Linked DNA regions of Cupriavidus metallidurans CH34. The main gene of each other region encodes a partner of the protein of the gene in region 2 in a complex. Links are inferred from orthologs where the notes say so. Each region holds a gene or a part of one and is shown on either strand. Other genes may lie near its edges. The genes, in order: mfd and uvrA.

Region 1 (8,699 bases), 1.8 Mb from region 2 along the record:
TGGAAGCCAGCATGGGGTCGTTTCATATGACCCACGGATTCCTGCTCAACAACCAGTTGACCGATTTCAGCGCGACGCCGGTGGACGCCAGAGGCCAGCCCGTCGCCAATCGCGTGGAGCCGGGCAAGCGTCCGCGCAGTTCGATGGCGCCGACGCTGGTATTCCGCAAGGGTGCGGATGGCTCGATCGGAGATTTCCTGATGGCGACGGGTTCGCCGGGCGGCGGGGCGATACCGCAGTACGTGATAAAGACGCTGGTCGGGGTGCTCGACTGGGGGCTCAACGCGCAGCAGTCGGCCGGTCTGGTCGACTTCGGCGCCAGCAACAGCCCAGTCACGACGCTCGGTGGCGAGCATCCGCATATCAACACGACGAACGACGGCGCCAGCGACCCGCTGGTCCAGGGACTCAAGGCACTTGGCCACCGCATCTCGCTACGGGCCCAGCCAAGTGGCGTGAACACGATACTGCGTACCCGGACGGGGGATGACGACCTGCTGGAAGGCGGTACCGATCCACGGCGCGAGGGTGTGGTGCTGGGCGACACTATCCGGCCTTGAAGCGGGCGGGAAGGAGGGGGATTGTACTAATCTGTGACACCAGCTTCGCCATTGTCTGGCGCTTGACTTGTGTCAAGCCGAGGGGGCGATTCGGTGGCTACTATTCAAACCGTCATGGAGATGCGGGGGCGCTCTTCATGACTTGTCTACCCGTTTCCGGAATGGAAACTTAACCCGCTGCACCTCCCGGTGCCGCGGGTTTTTTCTTTTTGCGGGCCGGCGTTGGTGACCCCGTTTTTTGGTCTTGGTCTTTGCCCTGTCCGTGGCCCCGCTTTCACGGGGCCGAATCAGGCGACGCGCAGGCTATCCACCACCTTGTGCAGGAAGGTCTCGCACGCGGCAAGCTGATCCAGCGAGACGAACTCGTCGGGCTTGTGCGCCTGCTGGATATCGCCGGGGCCGCACACCACAGCCGGAATGCCTGCGCGCTGGAACAGGCCAGCCTCGGTGCCGTAGGCCACCTTGTTGGTATCGCGGTCGGCGGTCAGCGCGCGTACGAGCTGGGTAATGGCATCGGTCTCGGCGGCATCGAGCGAAGGCGCGGCGGCGATCTTGCTGATGGCCATGCCGGCATCCGGATGCTCGTTGCGCATCTTCGGCAACAGCACATCGTTCGCGTAGGCCTGGATGCGCGCCAGGATCGCTTCCGGATCAACGCCAGGAAGATTCCGGAACTCGAAGACGAATTCGCACTCGGCGGGAATGGTGTTTAGCGCGATGCCACCCTGGATCGTGCCGGTCGAAGCGGTCGTAAACGGCACGTCGAAGGCCCGGTCGTAAGGGCCATTGGCCTTGAACTCGTCGGCAATATCGCGAATGAAACAGATCAGGCGCGCGGCGTACTCGATCGCATTGACGCCCTTAGGGGTCAGCGACGAGTGCGCCGCCTGGCCCTTAACGCAGCACCGGTAGGCATTGATGCCCTTGTGCGCCACGATCACGCGCATGCTGGTCGGCTCGCCGACGATGCAGCCCGCCGGGCGCACGCCACGGTCACGCAGTTCGGCCAGCAGGTACGGCGCGCCCATGCAGCCGATCTCTTCGTCGAACGACAGTGCGTAGTGCACTGGCTCGCGCAGCCTGGCATCAAGGATGGTCGGCAGCAGCGCCAGGCTCGTGCCGATGAACCCCTTCATGTCACAGGTGCCGCGACCGTAGAGCTTGCCGTCGCGCACCACCGGCTTGAACGGGTCGGTGCTCCAGTTCTGCCCGTCGACGGGCACCACGTCCGTGTGCCCGGACAGCACGATGCCACCATTGGTGGCGCCATCGGCTGCGGGAATCGTCACGAACAGGTTGGCCTTGTCGCCCTGCGGGTTGTAGCTCAGATGGGGGCGCAGGCCCTTGGCCAGGAAGTGGTCGCGCACGGACTCGATCAGGCCCAGATTCGAATGGCGGGAAGTGGTATCCATCGATACCAGGCGCTCGGTCCATTCGAGCGCGCTGCCACGCGCGGGGGCATTGGTGGCGGCGGATCGGTTGTCGGGTTGGGCTGGCATGGGGCGTTGAAACGTCTGATTCATTGGGGGTTTGATCGTACACCTGGCCCGGCATCAGGCCAACTGGCGCAGCGTGTGCTTGATGGTTTGCGCGCGGGTAGCCACGTCGGGCATCTTTGCCTCGATACGCAGCTTGTCCTGGCCGGCCAGCTTGATATGCCGATTCTTCTGCACGAGGTCGATGATGCGGATGGCGTCGATCGGCGGATTCGGCACGAACTGCATGCTGACCGTGGCTTCGCCCGCGTCGATCTTGCGTACGCCCAGCGGCGCCGCGGCGATACGTAGCCGGTGCGTCTCGATCAATGCCTGCGCCTGCGAGGGCAGCCGGCCGAAGCGGTCGATCAGCTCCTCCTGGATGTCGTCGACGCGCTCGCCGGCCTCGCAGTTGGCCAGGCGCTTGTAGATCGACAGGCGTTCGTGGACATCCGCGCAGTAATCATTCGGCAGCAGGGCAGGCGTGCCGAGGTTGATCTCTGTAGTGGCGGCCAGCGGTGCCATCAGGTCCGGCTCCTTGCCGGCCTTCAGCGATTTCACGGCGGCATTGAGCATGTCCGTATAGAGCTGGAATCCGATTTCGTGGATTTCGCCTGACTGCTTGTCGCCCAGCACCTCGCCGGCGCCACGGATTTCAAGATCGTGCATGGCCAGATAGAAGCCGGAACCCAGTTCCTCCATCTGCTGGATGGCCTCGAGCCGGCGTTGCGCCTGGCGCGTCAGCCCCTCGACATCATGCACGAGCAGATATGCGTAGGCCTGGTGGTGCGAACGGCCCACACGGCCGCGCAACTGATGAAGCTGGGCCAGACCGAACTTGTCGGCGCGATGGATCAGGATGGTGTTGGCCGTCGGCACGTCGATACCGGTTTCGATAATCGTCGTGCAGAGCAGGATGTTGTCGCGACGCGAGACGAAGTCTCGCATCACGCGTTCGAGTTCGCGCTCGTGCATCTGGCCATGGGCCACGGCGATACGGGCCTCCGGCACCAGTTCGGCCAGCTTGGCGCGCTTGTTCTCGATCGTCTCCACTTCGTTGTGCAGGAAGTAGACCTGACCACCGCGCTTCAGCTCGCGCAGGATGGCTTCGCGGATCACGCCGTCTTCCTCGCGTCGGACGAAGGTCTTGATGGCCAGTCGCTTCTGCGGCGCGGTGGCGATCACAGAAAAATCGCGCAGGCCCTCCAGTGCCATGCCCAGCGTGCGCGGGATCGGCGTGGCGGTCAGCGTCAGCACGTCGACCTCGGCGCGCAGTGTCTTCAGCGCTTCCTTCTGGCGTACACCAAAGCGGTGTTCCTCGTCGATGATCACGAGCCCCAGGCGCTGGAACTTCACCTCATCGGACAGCAGCTTGTGCGTGCCAATCACGATATCGACGGTGCCTTCGTTGATCTGCTTGATCGCGGCGTCGATTTCCTTCTTCGTCTTGAAACGTGACAACTCGACGATACGCACTGGCCATTCGGCAAAACGGTCGGACAGCGTCTGGAAATGCTGCTCGGCCAGCAGCGTGGTCGGCGCGAGCATGGCGACCTGCTTGCCGCCCAGCACCGCCACGAACGCCGCGCGCAGCGCGACTTCAGTCTTGCCGAAGCCGACGTCGCCGCAGACCAGCCGGTCCATCGGCTTGCCCGACGTCATGTCGGCGATCACGGCGGCGATGGCCGCGGCCTGGTCAGGCGTTTCCTCGAAGCCGAAGCTCTCGGCAAATGCCTCGTAGTCCTTGGGCTGCAACGGGAAGGCAAAGCCCTCACGCAGGGCGCGGCGCGCGTACAGGTTCAGCAGTTCGGCGGCCGTATCGCGGATCTGCTGCGCGGCTCGGCGTTTGGCCTTGTCCCACTGGCCCGTGCCCAGCGAATGCAGCGGGGCCGTCTCCGGATCGGCGCCCGAATAGCGCGAAATCACATGCAACTGATGCACGGGCACATAGAGCTTGCTGCCTTTGTCGTAGTCCAGGTGCAGGAATTCCTCGTCGCCCTGGCCCATGTCCAGCGTGACCAGACCCTGGTAGCGGCCAATGCCATGCTCGCTATGCACGACGGGGTCGCCGATCTTGAGTTCGGCCAAGTCGCGCACCATCGCATCGACAGTACTCGCCTGTTCCTGCTTGCGCCGGCCCGAGCGGCGTGCCGTGCCGGCGTAGAGTTCGGCCTCGGTCACGAATGCCATCTGCGCCGACGGCAGCGCGAAGCCGGTCTGCAGCGGTGCCACCGCGATCGAGAAATGCGAATCGCCCGCCAGGAAGGCGGCGAAGTCGTCGACGATCATCGGACGCAGGCCGCTTTCCGCGAACAACTGCAACAGCGTCTCGCGTCGGCCAGCCGAGTCGGCGCACATCAGCACGCGCGTGGCCTTGTTGAGCAGCAGCGATTCCAGGTTGACCAGCGGATCTTCAGCGCGTCGATTGACCGATACATCGGGCAGGTGTCCGGCGAAGGCGGGCGCGTCGGCAGGCGCGGCATCCCGCTGCAGTACCAGTCGCGCCAGCGGCTTTGCGCCGACGAAGAACTGTTCTTCTGACAGGAACAGGTCCGCTGGCGGCAGTAGCGGCCGCTCGCGGTCATGACGCATGAAGTTGTAGCGCTGGGTGGTGTCGGCCCAGAAGCGGCGAATGGCCTCGTCCACATTGCCCGAGAAGGCAAGCTGGGTGCCTTCGGGCAGATAGTCGAACAGCGTCGCGCTTTGCTCGAAGAACAGCGGAAGGTAGTACTCGATACCGGCCGACGGCACGCCATTGCCGATGTCCTTGTAAATCGGCGATTTGGTCGGGTCGCCCTCGAATAGTTCGCGCCAACGGCCCCGGAAGGCGGTGCGCGCGGTTTCATCGAGCGGGAACTCGCGGCCGGGCAGCAGGCGGACTTCCTTGACCGGATACAGGCTGCGCTGCGAGTCGGGATCGAATGCCCGGATGGTTTCGATCTCGTCGCCGAACAGGTCGATCCGGTACGGCAGGGCCGACCCCATCGGATACAGGTCGATCAGGCCGCCGCGCACGCTGTATTCGCCGGGGCGCATCACGGCGCTCACGTGCTCATAGCCGGCCAGCGTGAATTGCGCCTTCAAGGCCGCTTCGTCGAGCTTGGCCCCCTGCTTGAAGAAGAACGTGTAGGCCGCCAGAAACGCGGGTGGCGCCAGCCGATAGAGGGCGGTCGACGCGGGCACGAGCATCACGTCGCACTGACCACCCTGGATGTCGTGCAGGGTCGCCAGACGCTCGGAGACCAGGTCCTGGTGCGGCGAGAAGCTGTCGTACGGCAGCGTTTCCCAGTCCGGCAGCAGACGCACGCGCAGTTCCGGGGCGAACCAGGGGATCTCTTCGGCCAGACGCTGCGCATCGACGGCATGGGCACAGACGACGGCCACCATCGGCGCGCTGCGGCGATGCTGCCGCGCATAGGCGGCAACCGCGAGCGCGTCGGCGGAACCGGTCAGGCCGTTGACGGCATGACGCAGACCCGGTTTGATCAAGGGGAAGCTGGCGAACGGAAAAGCGGCGTGGTTGTCAGGCATTGGCAGCAGAGGCGCTTGAAACGACAACACCCCGCCGGCGTTTGCGAGGGCCCGTTGTTGCCCTGTGACGGGCTGGGCCCGGGCTGTTCACGGGCGAGGATCATGGTTCATGCCCACTGCATCGGCAGTGCCAGATGGCGGCGGGCGAGGGCCGTATTATAGAATGCACCCCGGCCGGTTTGCCGGCCGGTTTCCGATATTCCATCTCCCGCAAATCCGTGTCAGATCGCCGCTTCGCCCTGATTCCCTGTGCCGGTACCGGCAGTCGTGCCGGAGGCCCCATCCAGAAGCAGTACCAGACCGTGGCCGGACGGCCGATGCTTTGGTATGCGCTGGCCGCCTTTTCCGCTTGCGATGCCATCAGCGCCACCGCGCTGGTGCTGGCCCCCGACGACATGCCGCTCGAGTCCCGTTTCGGCGCCGCCGCCTTTGCCGGGCTCCGCTTCGATACAGCGTTCGTCGGCGGTGATTCCCGCCATGCCTCGGTACTCGCCGGTCTCCATCATCTTGGGACCATGGGCGCAGTGGATACCGACTGGGTGCTCGTGCACGATGCGGCCCGGCCCGGCCTGACGCCCGCGATGATCGACACACTTGTGCGCGCTGTCGAGTCCGACGATGCCGCCAGCGAGCCGATCGGCGGCATTCTTGCCGTGCCGGTGCCGGACACGCTCAAGCGTGCCGACGCCGCTGCCCGCATCGGCGCCACCGTGCCGCGCGAAGGACTGTGGCAAGCCCAGACACCGCAGATGTTCCGAATCGGCGTGCTGCGCCATGCGCTGGAGGATGCGCTGGCCGCGGGCGCGGTGGTGACCGACGAGGCGAGTGCGATCGAGCGGCTTGGACTGCATCCGCGCCTGGTGAATGGTTCGCTGCGCAACTTCAAGGTGACATACCCCGAGGATTTCGCGCTGGCGGACGTACTGTTGCGCACTGGCACACCGACTTCCAACACGTGACAAACGTGATCCATCCAGACAAAGGAGCCGCATTGAACCCGTTCGATATCCGCATTGGCCAAGGCTATGACGTTCACGCCCTGGTGCCGGGCCGCAAGCTGATCCTCGGTGGCGTGGACATTCCACACGATCGCGGACTGCTCGGTCATTCCGATGCCGACGCGCTGCTGCATGCCGTGACAGATGCGTTGTTCGGTGCCGCGGCGCTGGGCGATATTGGTCGCCACTTTCCCGATACCGATCCGAATTTCGCTGGCGCCGACAGCCGGGTATTGCTGCGTGAGGCGGTCCGTCGTGTGCGCGAAGCCGGTTACGAGATCGGCAACGTCGACGCCACGGTCATCGCGCAGAAGCCCAAGCTGGCGCCGCATATCAGCGGCATGGTGGCCAATCTCGCGGAAGATCTCGGCCTGCCCGTCACGCGCTGCAACGTGAAGGCGAAGACCAACGAGAAACTGGGCTTCGAAGGAAAGGAGGAGGGGATCGTGGCGCAGGCGGCGGTACTGATCTACCGCCGCAACGGCGACGCCCAGGACTGAGCTTGTCGCCTGAAGTCTGAAATCGCGCCGTTGGCCGTCAGGCCTTCGGCGCTGTAGCTTCCGCCGTTTCGGCGGTGATCGGATAGACGTAGTCGATCAGCCGCGCCATCGCGCCGTGACGCGCGCCAGCTTCCGTGCGTTTCTCGAATCCCATCTGCTGGCACAGACGGTTGGCGGAATCCATTTCCGGCATGGTGCGGCAGACCAGCGTCTTCGACCCGATGTCGCGCGCACGCTGGATGCAGATCTGCATCAGCCGGTGCCCCAGTCCAAGTCCCCGTGCCTGCGGGCTGACCGATAGCAGGCGCGCTTCGGGCTGCGTGAGCGTGACCATACTGCCGTCGAGGGCCGGCACAGTTGCGTCGGGGTGGCAGAACAGCACCGCGCCGCTGATGCCATGGTCGGTCTCCGCGACCCACCATTCCATATCCGGGTTGTCCTTGGCGGCCAGCACGGATTGCATGCCGCGCTGGAACGATGCGCGACAGTCCTCCATGATTTCGAGCTCATATTGCCCGTAGGCATGTTGCGTGACGGCGGCGATATCGCCCCAGTCGTAGGTCGCGGCCAGGCGAAACCGGAAGCGGGGCGAATTTTGCGAAGGCAGGGTGCTCATGGCGGTAACGATGACGTGGCCTTGGGTGGATTGTAGGCCGTCCGGTGCACAAATGCATCGGTACAACGATGTCTGATGTGTGACATTTCCACGATGCGTGCGTATTCACGTTCGCCGCGCAGCAAAGGAAAAGCCGGCGGCACCCGTGAGGGCGCGCGCCGGCTTGCATCCGTCACGCAGGTGATTTACCCGCGTACCTCCCGGATTACTCGGCAGCGATCACATTCGCAGCAGCGCCGATCACCGCGGCGATGCGGCCTACGTCGCGCAGTTGCTGAGCAGTCATGCCTTGCTCGGTCTTCAGTAGTTGGTAGTGCGACTTGATGCAGAAATGGCACTTGCCGATGACCGATGCGGCCAGCGCGTACATCTCGAAGCGCCGCTTGTCCACGCCACCATGGGTGGCATAGGCGTTCATGCGCAGGCCTGCGGGCTGGCTGGCCAGATCGGGGTCCTCGGCCATCTCGACATAGGGATACCAGAGGTTGTTCATCCCCATCAGCGCGGCGGCCGTCAGCGCGCCGTTGACTTCTTCCGGCGACAGCACGTTCGCATTGCGGATGGCATCGACCAGGACCTTGCTCTTGGCGGCAAAAGCGGCCGCAAGCGCCACGCCAACCGCGTCGTTGCCTTCCAGCGACGAGCGTGCAATCGTGCCGTCCACGTTCAGACGGATGTCCTTTGCATAGTCAGGGATCAAATTCTTGATCGTGCTGAGGAATTCCATTTATTTCTCCTATCGTCGAGGGCTCAAAAAACCCGCACGGAGCGGGTTTCGACGTGAAAGGGCGCTGGCCCTTTCACGCTTGATACGCCAGTTTGCTCGAGGCGACTGGCAGGCAGGCCGATTACAGCGTGGCGCCACCAACTGCACGGTTGCACGGGCAGAGTTCGTCCGTTTGCAGACCGTCCAGGATACGCAGGACTTCTTCCGGGTTACGGCCGACGTTCAGGTTGTTCACCGAAACGTGCTGGATCGTGTTGTCCGGGTCGACGATGAACGTGGCGCGCAGCGCAAC
Region 2 (8,035 bases):
CTTCGCTTCATCCTGAGACAGCTTCCAGGATGGCTCGAATCGCCGCCCTCTCCCGGGTTTGCTCCCTTCGGCAGGGGGGCGCATAATGCCTCCTTGAAATAACAAGGTGATGACCGGGCTGCGCGCCTCGCTTCCGCCCCTCGCGGTACCGGTCACGAAGAAGGCTGCACTATGGGCGTATTGCTTCATCTTCTCTCCGGCGTGGCGCTCCTGATTTGGGGCACCAACATAGTCAAGGTCGGTATCCTGCGCGTGTACGGCGCCAATCTGCGCCACGTGCTTTCCGTCAGCGTGTCCAACCGGTTTGCTGCGTTCCTCGCGGGCGTCGGCGTGACCGGTCTCGTCCAGAGCAGCAATGCCACGGCCGTGATCGTCAGTTCGTTCGTCGGACAGGGACTGATCGCGGTGGCCCCCGCGCTGGCGATCATGCTGGGTGCGAACGTGGGTACCGCGCTGATGGTGCAGGTGTTCTCGCTCGATCTGTCATGGCTGTCGCCGCTGCTGATCTTTATTGGCGTGATCCTGCATCTGTCATGGAAGGGCAGCAAGGCCGGCCACGTGGGGCGCGTGCTGATCGGGCTGGGTCTGATCACGCTGGCGCTGGAACTGATTTCGATCGCCACGCGGCCCGTGGTGCAGGCGGCCGGTGTCAAGGTGCTATTCAGCACGCTGACTGGCGACGCTGCGCTGGACATGCTGATCGGCGCGGTGCTGACGATCCTCTGCTATTCGAGCCTGGCCATGGTGCTGTTCTGCGGCGCGCTGGCATCGGCCGGGGTGGTGTCGATCCACGTGGCCATGGCGCTAGTGCTGGGCGCCAATCTCGGCTCGGGTATCTCGGCGCTGATGTCGACGTCGGGCAACAACCAGCCCGGCAAGCGCGTGACGCTGGGCAACCTGCTGTCGCGCCTGCTCGGTTGCGTGATCGCGTTGCCGCTGCTGACGAAGGCCGAGGAACTGCTGGCGCTGGTTGGCAGCGAGCCGCAGCGGATGATCGTGAACTTCCATCTGCTGTTCAACGTGGCGCTGGCACTTTTGCTGCTGGGCGCTACCGCGCCGCTGGCGCGCCTGTGCGAGGCCATTCTGCCGGGCCGGAACACCGGCGACAGCCAGGTCACGCCGCGCCACCTCGATCCGGCCGCGCTGTCCACGCCGACGCTCGCGTTGTCTAACGCCGCGCGTGAGGTGCTGCGCATCGGCGATCGCGTCGAACAAATGCTCGACAACCTGCTGCGCGTGCTGCGGACCAACGATCTGAAGCTGGCCAATGCCACCTGTCGTATCGACAACGAAGTCGACGATCTCTACACCGCAATCAAGCTCTACCTGACGCAGATCAGCACCGAGGCGCTGGATGAGCACGATGGCGAGCGCTGGACCGAAATCATCTCGTTGACGATCAACCTGGAGCACGCGGGGGATCTGATCGAACGCGTGATCGTCGACACCAAGGAAAAGAAGATCGCGCACAACCTGTCGTTCTCCGAGGCCGGCATGCAGGAGATCGCCGAGATGCACGCCCGCGTGGTGGCGAACCTGCGTCTGGGACTGTCGGTGTTCCTGACCGGCGACCTGCGCAGCGCCCAGCAACTGATGGCGGAGAAGGCGGCCTTCCGCGATCTGGAGCGCGATCTGTCGCGCTCGCACCTGCAGCGTGTGGCCGTGCAGACCGTGGAGAGCATCGAGACCAGCTCGCTCCATCTGGATCTGATCGCGGAACTGAAGCGGCTCAATTCGCTGTTCTGCTCCACCGCATATCCGGTGCTGGAGCGGGCGGGGATGATGAACCGCAGCCGGATGAAGGAGGATCCGGAGGAGAAGGTCGCGGCGGTGGCGGGCGCTCGCTAGCGGGGCTGGGGGAGCGGGCAGGGCGCGTCGATTTCCGACCACGCCCTGGAGACCTACCCCTGCTTCTTCAACAGAGGCGCCAGATACTTGCCCGTGAAGCTCGCCTTGCTGGCGGCCACGACTTCCGGGGATCCCTTCGCGATCACCTGGCCACCACCCGCACCGCCCTCCGGGCCCATGTCGATCAGCCAGTCCGCCGTCTTGATGACGTCGAGGTTGTGCTCGATGATCACGACCGTGTTGCCCTGGTCGCGCAGCTTGTGGATGACCTTGAGCAGCAGTTCGATATCGTGGAAATGCAGGCCCGTGGTGGGCTCGTCGAGGATGTACAGCGTGCGGCCGGTGTCGCGCTTGGACAGTTCCAGCGACAGCTTCACGCGCTGCGCTTCGCCGCCGGAGAGCGTGGTGGCCGACTGCCCCAGCCGGATGTAACCCAGGCCCACGTCGAGCAGCGTCTGCAGCTTGCGGCGCACCACCGGCACAGCGTTGAAGAACTCGTGCGCCTGCTCGACGGTCAGGTCGAGCACCTCGGAGATGTTCTTGCCCTTGTACAGCACCTCTAGCGTCTCGCGGTTGTAGCGCTGGCCGTGGCAGACATCGCACGGCACGTAGACGTCGGGCAGGAAATGCATTTCCACCTTGATCACGCCGTCGCCCTGGCATGACTCGCAGCGGCCGCCCTTCACGTTGAACGAGAAACGGCCCGGGTCGTAGCCCCGTTCCTTGGCGGAGGGCACACCCGCGAACAGTTCGCGGATCGGCGTGAAGAGGCCGGTGTAAGTAGCCGGATTCGAGCGCGGCGTGCGGCCGATCGGGCTCTGGTCGACGTTGATGACCTTGTCGAAGTGCTCGAGGCCTTCGATGCGGTCATGCGGCGCGGGCTCCGCAGTCGAGCCATACAGATGGCGTGCCACCGCGTGGTAGAGCGTGTCGTTGATCAGCGTCGACTTGCCTGAACCAGAAACGCCAGTGACGCAGGTGAGCAGGCCCACCGGGATTTCGGCCGTAACGTTGCGCAGGTTATTGCCAGTGGCGTTGACGATGCGGAGCAGCCGCTCGTCGTCGGGCAGGGCGCGCGTCTTCGGCACCTCGATGCGGCGCTGGCCGGACAGGTACTGCCCCGTCAGCGATGCCGGTGAGCTCTCGATCTGGTCCGGCGTGCCTTCCGCCACGATCATGCCGCCATGCACGCCCGCGCCCGGGCCGATGTCGACCACGTAGTCGCACGCGCGGATCATGTCTTCGTCGTGCTCCACCACCAGCACCGAGTTACCGATGTCGCGCAGATGCTTGAGCGTGCCGATCAGGCGGTCGTTGTCGCGCTGGTGCAGGCCGATCGACGGCTCGTCGAGCACGTACATCACGCCGGTCAGGCCGGAGCCGATCTGCGAGGCCAGGCGGATGCGCTGCGCCTCGCCGCCGGACAGCGTGTCCGCGCTGCGCTCGAGCGACAGGTAGTCGAGCCCGACGTTGTTCAGGAAGTTGAGCCGGGCGGTAATTTCCTTGACGATCTTGTCGGCGATCTCGCGCTTGGCGCCGTGCAGGTCCAGCGTCAGGAAGTACGTCAGCGCGTCGCGCAGCGGCCAGCCGTTGATCTCGAAGATCGCGCGGGCCTGATCTGCCTCGCCCACTTTTACATGGCGCGCCTCGGTGCGCAGGCGGGTGCCCTGGCAGACCGGGCACGCCTGGTTGTTCTGGTACTTGGCCAGTTCCTCGCGCACGGCCACCGAATCGGTTTCACGATAGCGGCGTTCGAGGTTCGGGATGATCCCTTCGAACGCGTGCGCGCGCAGTGTGGTGCGGCCGCGTTCGTTGATATACGTGAACGGGATCTCGGTCTCGCCGGAACCGTGCAGGATTACCTGCTGCACTTCGGGTGGCAGTTCCTCGAACGGGGTTTCCGTGTCGAAGTCGTAGAACGCCGCCAGGCTCTGCAGCATCTGGAAATAGAACTGGTTGCGGCGATCCCAGCCCTTGATCGCGCCCGAGGCCAGCGACAGGTTCGGAAAGGCCACCACCCGCTTCGGATCGAAGAAAGTGATCTGGCCCAGGCCGTCGCAGCTGGGGCAGGCGCCCATCGGGTTGTTGAACGAGAACAGGCGCGGTTCCAGCTCCTGCAAGGAGTAGGAGCAGATAGGGCAGGCAAAGCGCGAGCTGAACACATGCTCGCGGCCGGTGTCCATCTCCATCGCGATCGCGCGGCCATCGGCCAGGCGCAGTGCCGTTTCGAACGATTCGGCCAAACGCTGCTTGATGTCGGCGCGGACCTTGACGCGGTCGACCACCACCTCGATCGTGTGCTTTTCGGTCTTCTTGAGCTTGGGCAGCGCGTCGACATCGTAGACCTTGGCTTCGGCCTCATGCGCGGTGCCGCCGCCGGAGCGGATGCGGAAGCGCACGAAACCCTGCGCCTGCATCGTGTCGAACAGATCGGTGTGCTCGCCCTTACGGTCCGAGACCACGGGCGCCAGGATCATCAGCTTGGTGTCTTCGGGCAGCGCCAGCGCCGCATCAACCATCTGCGACACGTTCTGCGCCTGCAGCGCGATGCCGTGGTCGGGGCAGTAGGGCGTGCCGGCGCGGGCGAAGAGCAGGCGCAGGTAGTCGTGAATCTCTGTGACGGTGCCAACGGTCGAGCGCGGATTGTGGCTCGTGGCCTTCTGCTCGATCGAGATCGCCGGGGACAACCCCTCGATCAGGTCGACGTCGGGCTTTTCCATCAGTTGCAGGAACTGGCGGGCGTAGGCGGACAGCGATTCGACATATCGGCGCTGCCCCTCGGCGTAGAGGGTGTCGAATGCCAGCGACGACTTGCCTGACCCCGACAGCCCCGTGATCACCACAAGCTTGTTACGCGGCAGGTCGAGATTGATGTTCTTCAGGTTGTGGGTACGCGCCCCACGGATCTTGATTTCTTCCATATCCCCGTCAATGTGCCTTGCGCAACGCCTGGGGCGCCCGAAACAGGGGCGCCAGCCTGCCGCGACACGCGATTTCCGGGCCCGCCGAAAGCGGAGCGTGATGCGGAAAGCGCGGGAAGCAAACCTGCTAATATACCGAACTTCGGTTTCCGGGGTTGCCCGGCGCCAGACAGGCGAATGACAAAAGGGTGGAGACAGCCCCGCGTCAGCAACTTCCCGGCGTTCGGACGATCGAAGCAGTCGCCGACCGGACCAGATTCCTTATACGACCGCAATGCCGTCGATCCCGCCTTCTTCCCAGCCCGCATCCCTTGCCGACGAGTCCACCCGGACCGAGCCCGCGCGTGACCGCATGACCAAAGGCGAGTTGCGCGCCAGCCTCACACTCGCCAGCATCTTTGCCCTGCGCATGCTGGGCCTGTTCCTGATCCTGCCGGTCTTTGCCGAGTACGCGCGCACGCTGCCCGACGGGCACGATGCCCAGCGGGTTGGCATCGCGATGGGGATCTACGGGCTGATGCAGGCTTTCCTGCACATTCCATTGGGCTGGCTGTCCGACCGGGTCGGGCGCAAGCCGGTCATGGTCGCGGGGCTGCTGCTCTTCGTAGCCGGCGCGCTGGTTGCAGCGTTCTCCGATACCCTGACCGGCATCATCATCGGCCGCGCGTTGCAGGGCATGGGCGCGATCTCGGCGGCCATCACGGCCTGTATCGCGGATCTGACGCGTGAACGCCATCGCACCAAGGCCATGGCAATGGTCGGCGGCAGTATCGGCCTGACGTTCGCGCTCTCGCTGGTGATTGCTTCGCCACTTCTGCATTCGATCGGTATGTCGGGCATCTTCAGCCTGATGGCCGTGTTCGGCGTGGTGGCGATCGGCGTGACGCTGTTCCTGGTGCCTGCGCCGCCGCCGCCGCATCCGGTGCGGCTACCGTTCCGCCAAGTGCTGATGAATGCCGACCTGATTCGTCTGAATGTCGGCGTGCTGGCGCTCCATGCGAGCCAGGTGGCCATGTTCATGGTCGTGCCGGCCATGCTGAGCGACGCGGGGATGCCGCTGGACCAGCACTGGAAGGTCTATCTGCCGGTCGTGCTGGTGTCGTTCCTGCTGATGCTGGCGCCGATGATGGCGGCCGAGCGCTACGGCAAGGTGCGCCCGGTGCTGCTGGCCTCGGTGGCCCTGATGACGGTCGTCCAGATCCTGTTCGCGTCGGTCCATGGCCTGTGGCCGATCGTCGGCGTGCTGCTGCTGTTCTTCGTCGCGTTCAACGTGCTGGAGGCGATGCAACCATCGCTGGTGTCGCGTTACGCCGCGGTCAGCCGTGGGGCGGCGCTTGGCGTCTACAACACGACCCAGTCGCTGGGCCTGTTCCTCGGTGGCGTGGCCGGCGGCTGGCTGCTCCAGCACGAAGGACGCAGCGCAGTTTTCATAGGGTGCGCGGTGGTTCTGGTGCTCTGGCTTATAATCGCGTGGAGCATGAAGGCGCCCCCGGCCCGTAGCCAAGGGAGTGCTTCTGCGGTGGCGGCTTAGAAACCACTTCAGAATGATTCTGGCGTTGGTGTACTGCCTTCGGCCGCACGTCTAGCCAGAACCGCTTCGCTTCATCCTGAAGCGGTTTTTTAGACACAGTTTTTTTCGTATCGGTATTAGTCCGATACGTTTTCCTGCTGTATTGGCGTTAGCATGAACACGCGCTTGACGGTTCATCCGTAGGGCGCGTGATGTCGTTTACGTCCCAGCTTTTTTTGCACGTTCCTTACGTTTAGTACCGCGCTGAAAGGGCGCGGTCCCTGGAGATCATCTACATGGCATCGGTCAACAAAGTCATTCTCGTCGGCAACCTGGGCGCCGACCCCGAAACCCGCTACATGCCCAGCGGCGATGCCGTGACCAACATCCGGCTGGCGACGACCGACCGCTACAAGGACAAGCAGTCCGGCGAATTCAAGGAAGCCACCGAGTGGCACCGCATCGCGTTCTTCGGCAAGCTGGCCGAGATCGCCGGCCAGTACCTGCGCAAGGGTTCGTCGGTCTATATCGAGGGCCGCATCCGCACGCGCAAGTGGCAGGACCAGTCCGGTCAGGACAAGTACAGCACCGAAATCGTCGCGGACCAGATGCAGATGCTGGGTGGCCGTGGCCAGGGCGGTGGCGGCGATGAAGGCGGCTACGGCGGTGGTGCCGGTGGCGGTGCGGGCGGTGGCGGTGGCTACAGCCGCGAATCGCAAGGCGGCGGTGGCCGCAGCCAGGGCGGTGGTGCCCAGGGCGGCGGTCAGCAAGGCGGCCAGCGTCGCCAGCAACAGGCACCGTCGAACGGCTTCGAGGATATGGACGACGATATTCCGTTCTAACCTTGAGTAATTGATATCTGTGAAGATTAGCCCCGCTTAAGAGCGGGGTTTTTCTTTTTAATCAGTATCTTATGGGCGGTGGTGCATTGGAAAGATTTGAGGGCGGATCTCCGGCGGCGTGTGAAATTTCCGTCCGGAAGCGGAAGTGTCAACTTTCGACGTCCTAACGCGAAAATCTTAGTTAGGATTCTCAATGTCTAAACTGAGTGCGGCTAAGACCGCATAAATGTAAATGCGCGCTGGCATCTGCAAACTGACGGGGCAGCATGGCATCTTCCTGAAGTCCCACATCATTCCTGCTGCCCTCACTCGGAAGGACAAGTCTGCCCCGTTCATAGAGGCGGGCAACGGCCGCCCTCCTAAGCGAACCTGGAACAGTTGGTTCGATAGCGAGTTGGTAATCCAGCGCGGCGAGAAGATCCTCACCGAGTTCGACACCTGGGCCATTGCAAACATGAGGCGGGCAAAGCTGGTATGGAGCGGTTGGGGAGAAAGCACCGTTCTTGAGCCGTCAATGGACTTCAGCGCGACCCATCAGCTCCTTGAGGAGCATGACAACCATCTTGGCGTGCATTCGATTCAGGGCATCGATACCGCCCGACTTCGGCTCTTCTTGCTCAGCCTTCTCTGGCGGGCGGCGGTAACGAAGCGGCCAGAGTTTGAGGAGATCAAGCTGCCTGCGGGCGACGAGCAGCAACTACGCCGCATGCTGTTGGAAGGGACTGCGGAGCCCGCGGATTTTTACCCCATCACGCTCACGCAACTCTCCACCTTGGGCCCTCATCACAATCAAACACCCATCTATCGGGACTATCACTTCGGCCCTGACGCCGAACGCGGACTTCCGCCGGCGAAGACCTATCGTTTCTACTTTGATGGACTGATTGCAATCGTGTTCCTGCCGGGATACTCGC

Evidence for each region.
Region 1: the proteins of uvrA (region 2) and mfd are in contact, whole or in part, in a crystal structure (PDB 4DFC), measured with the Escherichia coli proteins. The link is inferred for Cupriavidus metallidurans CH34 from one-to-one orthologs.

The regions. Positions count from the first base shown.
Region 1 is NC_007973.1:2,121,850-2,130,548, reverse strand. What follows is about bases 1,914-5,955. They hold mfd (transcription-repair coupling factor), read right to left. Parts: upstream 5,567-5,955; coding sequence 2,114-5,566; downstream 1,914-2,113. Other genes in these bases: ispD (2-C-methyl-D-erythritol 4-phosphate cytidylyltransferase), read left to right, coding at 5,701-5,955; argE (acetylornithine deacetylase), read right to left, coding at 1,914-2,059. Also shown: RMET_RS09810 (gamma-glutamyltransferase family protein), read left to right, coding at 1-560; more of argE, read right to left, coding at 848-1,913; more of ispD, read left to right, coding at 5,956-6,525; ispF (2-C-methyl-D-erythritol 2,4-cyclodiphosphate synthase), read left to right, coding at 6,558-7,064; RMET_RS09785 (GNAT family N-acetyltransferase), read right to left, coding at 7,102-7,680; RMET_RS09780 (carboxymuconolactone decarboxylase family protein), read right to left, coding at 7,886-8,407; RMET_RS09775 (peroxiredoxin), read right to left, coding at 8,529-8,699. UniProt on the Escherichia coli protein: Couples transcription and DNA repair by recognizing RNA polymerase (RNAP) stalled at DNA lesions. Mediates ATP-dependent release of RNAP and its truncated transcript from the DNA, and recruitment of nucleotide excision repair machinery to the damaged site.
Region 2 is NC_007973.1:327,350-335,384, forward strand. What follows is about bases 1,702-5,079. They hold uvrA (excinuclease ABC subunit UvrA), read right to left. Parts: upstream 4,770-5,079; coding sequence 1,902-4,769; downstream 1,702-1,901. Other genes in these bases: RMET_RS01585 (Na/Pi cotransporter family protein), read left to right, coding at 1,702-1,848; RMET_RS01595 (MFS transporter), read left to right, coding at 5,044-5,079. Also shown: more of RMET_RS01585, read left to right, coding at 172-1,701; more of RMET_RS01595, read left to right, coding at 5,080-6,300; RMET_RS01600 (single-stranded DNA-binding protein), read left to right, coding at 6,576-7,121; RMET_RS01605 (hypothetical protein), read left to right, coding at 7,354-8,035. UniProt on the Escherichia coli protein: The UvrABC repair system catalyzes the recognition and processing of DNA lesions. UvrA is an ATPase and a DNA-binding protein. A damage recognition complex composed of 2 UvrA and 2 UvrB subunits scans DNA for abnormalities.